Regions from separate parts of the Proteiniborus ethanoligenes genome, predicted to be linked through region 2. Evidence: riboswitches for the same ligand, from Rfam matches in the RefSeq annotation. Region 2 holds a riboswitch; the other holds the start of a gene.
What was found. A riboswitch is a leader RNA that binds a small molecule or an ion and turns the genes downstream of it on or off. The one in region 2 is predicted to bind glycine.
Positions count from the first base shown of each region.

Region 1: another riboswitch for glycine. It lies ahead of gcvT (glycine cleavage system aminomethyltransferase GcvT); the one in region 2 lies ahead of BLV37_RS11730 (GrdX family protein).

Region 1 covers NZ_FNQE01000008.1:69,947-72,157, reverse strand. The annotation lists gene gcvH (glycine cleavage system protein GcvH) at 1-129, opposite strand, end outside; gene gcvT (glycine cleavage system aminomethyltransferase GcvT) at 178-1,284, opposite strand; glycine riboswitch at 1,508-1,599, opposite strand; gene BLV37_RS04690 (pyrophosphohydrolase domain-containing protein) at 2,101-2,211, shown strand, end outside.
Region 2 covers NZ_FNQE01000029.1:4,753-6,963, reverse strand. The annotation lists gene trxB (thioredoxin-disulfide reductase) at 1-568, opposite strand, end outside; gene BLV37_RS11730 (GrdX family protein) at 678-1,064, opposite strand; glycine riboswitch at 1,146-1,218, opposite strand; glycine riboswitch at 1,220-1,322, opposite strand; gene BLV37_RS11725 (Na/Pi cotransporter family protein) at 1,505-2,211, opposite strand, start outside.

The DNA of each region.
Region 1 (2,211 bases), on a different contig from region 2:
TAATTCAACATAAACGATTTCCCCTAGCTTATGTTGTGCAAAATCTGTAATTCCAATATAAGCTTCTTTTCCTTCTACTTTTATCCACTCATGATCATTTGAATATAATAGACCTTCTACTATTTTCATAAAAAACTCCTCCTTAAATTTAATCCTTTTTTATTTTTTTATATTGTTTTATTTTTTATAATGCTTTTGATAGAATGTCTTGCTTACTACCTTAGCTTTTAATGTTCTGTTTCTTACTTTGATTTCAATAGGCGTTTCTAAAGCTGTATAGTCCATATCTAGCATTGCAAAGCCTATATTTCTCTTTAAAGTAGGAGAGAAATATCCTGTAGTTACAAAGCCTATTTTCTTATCATCTGCATAAACTTCATAGCCATGTCTAGGTACGCCCTTATCTATCATTTCAATACCTACTACTTTTCTCTTTAGCCCTTCTGCTTTTTGTTTTACAAGGGCATCTTTTCCTATAAAATTATCTTTATTTAGTTTTACAAACATTCCTAGTCCTGCTTCTAATGGAGTAATATCTTGACTTATTTCGTTTCCATATAGAGGAAGTGTAGCTTCAAATCTTAATGTGTCTCTTGAGCCAAGACCCGCTGGTCTAATCCCTTCTTCTTTACCTGCTTCCATTAGCTTCTCCCATAGACTTTCTGCATGCTCATGGTCAAAGTAAATCTCAAATCCATCTTCTCCAGTATATCCAGTCCTTGAAATTAAACAATTTGCTCCAGCTACATTTACATCTCTTTTTAAATAGAAAAATCCTATTTGAGAAAGATCTGTGTCAGTAAGTTTTTGAAGAATCTTTTCTGCTTCTGGTCCTTGGATAGCAATTTCAGATATTTCATCTGAAAGATTCTTTACAGTCACATCGAAATCCTTTGCGTGTTGATTAATCCACTCTACGTCTTTTTCCACATTACTTGCATTGATAACTAGGAAGTAATGGTCTCTTGAGAACTTGTAAACTAAAAGATCGTCCACAACTCCTCCATCTGGATAACACATAAAACTATATGCTATCTGATTGTCATTAAGTACAGATACGTCATTTGTAACTAAGTACTGAATAAAATCAAATGCCTGCGGTCCTGTTACTTCTACTTCTCCCATATGGGAAACATCAAAAATCCCTGCTCTTGTTCTAACTGCTTCATGCTCCTGTGTCAAGCCCTCATATTGTACTGGTAATGCCCATCCTGCATAATCTACAATGTTACCACCATATTTCAGATGTGCATTATAAAGCGATGTTTTTCTTGGTTCTGCCAAAGTAACTCCTCCTTTCAGTTTTTGGGTTTCTTTATAATACTATAAATTAATATTAATTATGTAATAATAATTATTATGTTCGTTGTAAAAATGCACAGCATAGATATAATATACCCAATTTATTTGTAAATCTTACATCTGATATTCATAGGATTATATGGTGTAGTTAATCATAATGAAAAAGGAATACAATAGCATAAAAGCATTAGAAAGCCGTGTGCCATTATATTCCTCTGTTCTATAACCTGAGAGTTTCTGTATTATAATACATTTCTCCTTCGGTGCTGATTATTCAGACTCTTCAGAGTTCCATCTGATGACGATACTTTTGCCTGAAAGTTTCTATAAAAGATTGGCTCTTCTTATATTGCTTCTTCGGCTATCTCACTATATGTAGATATCTCACGCCACCTTCATCTGGTGCATATATATTTTTCATTTCCTCATTCGCTTAAATGATAATATATTTTCATAAAAATATCAATAATTGTTATTAAATTAACTTTAGTATTGTTAAATTTTTAACCATCGTCGTTGGAATAAGGTTATGTACACATTAAAGATGCACCTGTCTGGTTATCTAATATTGGCTTTTTATATAAGAAAGTTTTCTATTATTTAGTTATATTACTTGTATTAAATTATATTATATTTATTAATAATTAACAATGATTGTTAGGAAAATTTCACATTTATTGTTAAACCATTTTCAATATTGTTTTTAGTAATATATATTATATTTGTGATAGAATATAATTTATGTAGTAGATACACTTATTATGTCATAGGTTTATGCAAATTTTGGAGGTGGATTTTTTGAGTAATCAATGGTGGCATATGGTTAAAGATTTTCAAATGAAATTTGGGCATCCTTATAGAGATACTCCTAAACTTCTTGATTCTGATAGAGTGTCTAAAAGATACGAT
Region 2 (2,211 bases):
AAGCCTTCTCTTGAATTGATTTAGCAGCTCTAAGTTCATCTCTTCTATGAATAATAGTCACTTTTCTAGCAAATTTAGTTAAATACATTGCTTCTTCAACAGCTGAATCTCCTCCACCTATTACAAAAACTTCTAAATCAGTAAAGAAATCTGCGTCACAAGTTGCGCAATAGGAAACTCCCTTACCAGTAAGCTCTTTTTCTCCTGGACATCCCATAAGCTTAGGCTTTGCTCCTGTAGCAATTATTATTGATTTTGCGTGATATTCGCCTTTTGCTCCTTTAACAATCTTAATTTTGTCTTCTAACTGAACCTCTTTAACTTCATCTAGTACCCTTTCTGCCCCAAACTCTTCTGCTTGTTCTACCATTCTAGCAACTAGTGATGGGCCTGAAGCGTCCTTTTCTGAGCCTGGGTAGTTGGCTACTTCTTCAGTAGTAACTATTTGACCACCAGCCTTTTCTCTTTCTAAAATAAGCGTTTTCATTTTTGCTCTTGCCGCATATAATCCTGCTGCTAAACCTGCTGGACCTGCTCCGATTATTATAGTATCGTATAGATTTGCCATTAGCGTCACTCCTTTAATTTTATACTATTATATACCCAATTTACTATTGTGGTTAACAGTAGCAAATAATACTGTTCAGCAACTAAAATTTACCCAAAATTACCCTGTTTTATTCAAAATTAGTCATGTTATTTAAAATACCTTCTATTAGTGAAAAATCTACTGTCTGGAAATCTAAAAGTGCTATATCAGTCCAATTTGGAGTCATCTTGTTCTCCATAAATTTTCTGGCAGTGGTTATGGCACTCTCTATAATTGATAACGAATTATAATCTAAGTTTTTTTTATTTTTTGAAATAAGAATTGTTCTATATGGAGTTTCATTAGGCTTAATGCTGCCTGCTAGGGGATGTGATAAAAGTATATGACCCAAATGTATTTTGTCTCTTACAGTTTCCAAAACACCTATATAGTCCTTTTCGCAGAACTGAATTTCATATGTAGAAGAAAATACATCTTTTATTAGTGGGTTATTCGTAAATATAATACAGCTCATAGGTTTCACTCCTTATAATGTACATACAATTATTTAGAGACAAAAAAACAGAATAGAAGTTTACATTATTATGTGCCCCTCTACTCTGTTCTAAACCTGAGAGATTCTTCTTTTTAAAGAATTGCCCCTTCGGTGCCATAGGCTTTCCAGAGAACTGTCCAAATACGGTCCTTTTGCCTGAGAGCTTCTCCATAAATGGCAAACTTATGACTTACTCCTTCGGCGCCAAATTTAATTGGTCTCTTCCGCATTTTTCATTCAGCATTTATTTAATTATAGAATTGTTAAATAAAAATCAATCTTGTTGTTCAAGAACATTATAATATATATTTTTTTTATATACAACACTTTTTATCACTTTTTTATTAAAAAATCATTAAATATCTTTAATATTTAATGATTTTTTTGGTTATTTTCTATAAACTTATCTGGTTTATCTCTTATTTTAGAGCATCTAACATATACAGAGCAATGTTTGAAGAATGGTCTGATATTCTTTCAAGATTGCTTATCATATCAAGAAATATTATACCTGAGCTTGGTGAGCATGACTGAGTGTTTAGTCTTTCAATATGTCTAGCCCTGTATTCCTTTTCCATAATATCAACCTCTGCCTCTAAATCTATTACTTCATTTGCTATTACAGGGTCTGCAGTTTTAAAGGCCAATAAGGATTTACTGAATGTATTCTCTACCTTATCAAACATAACATGAAGTTCATCAAGAGCCATATCTGTAAACCAAAGCTTTTCATCTATTCTAGTCTGTGATAGCTCTGCTATATTTTCAGCATGGTCTCCTACACGCTCTATATCATTGATTGCATGAAACAAGGTAGTTACTGTTGCATGCTGTGCATCTGTAAGAGGCGCATGAGAAAGCTGGATTAAATATTTAGTTATCTCTCTTTCAATTTCGTTAATAAGCTTTTCTTCCTCAAACACTTTTTGAGTTAGGCTCTCGTCTTTTGCGTAGAAGGATTCAATTGCTGTTCTTAGATTCTCTCTAACTATTCTACCCATTCTTAGGACCTCTTTAGCTGCTTGACCTACTGCTATGGATGGTGTTTCAATAATTCTTGTGTCTAAGTATTTTAAACCTTGTACCTTTTCTTCGTCTCCTTTAATGAGCTTCTCAGCAATAACAA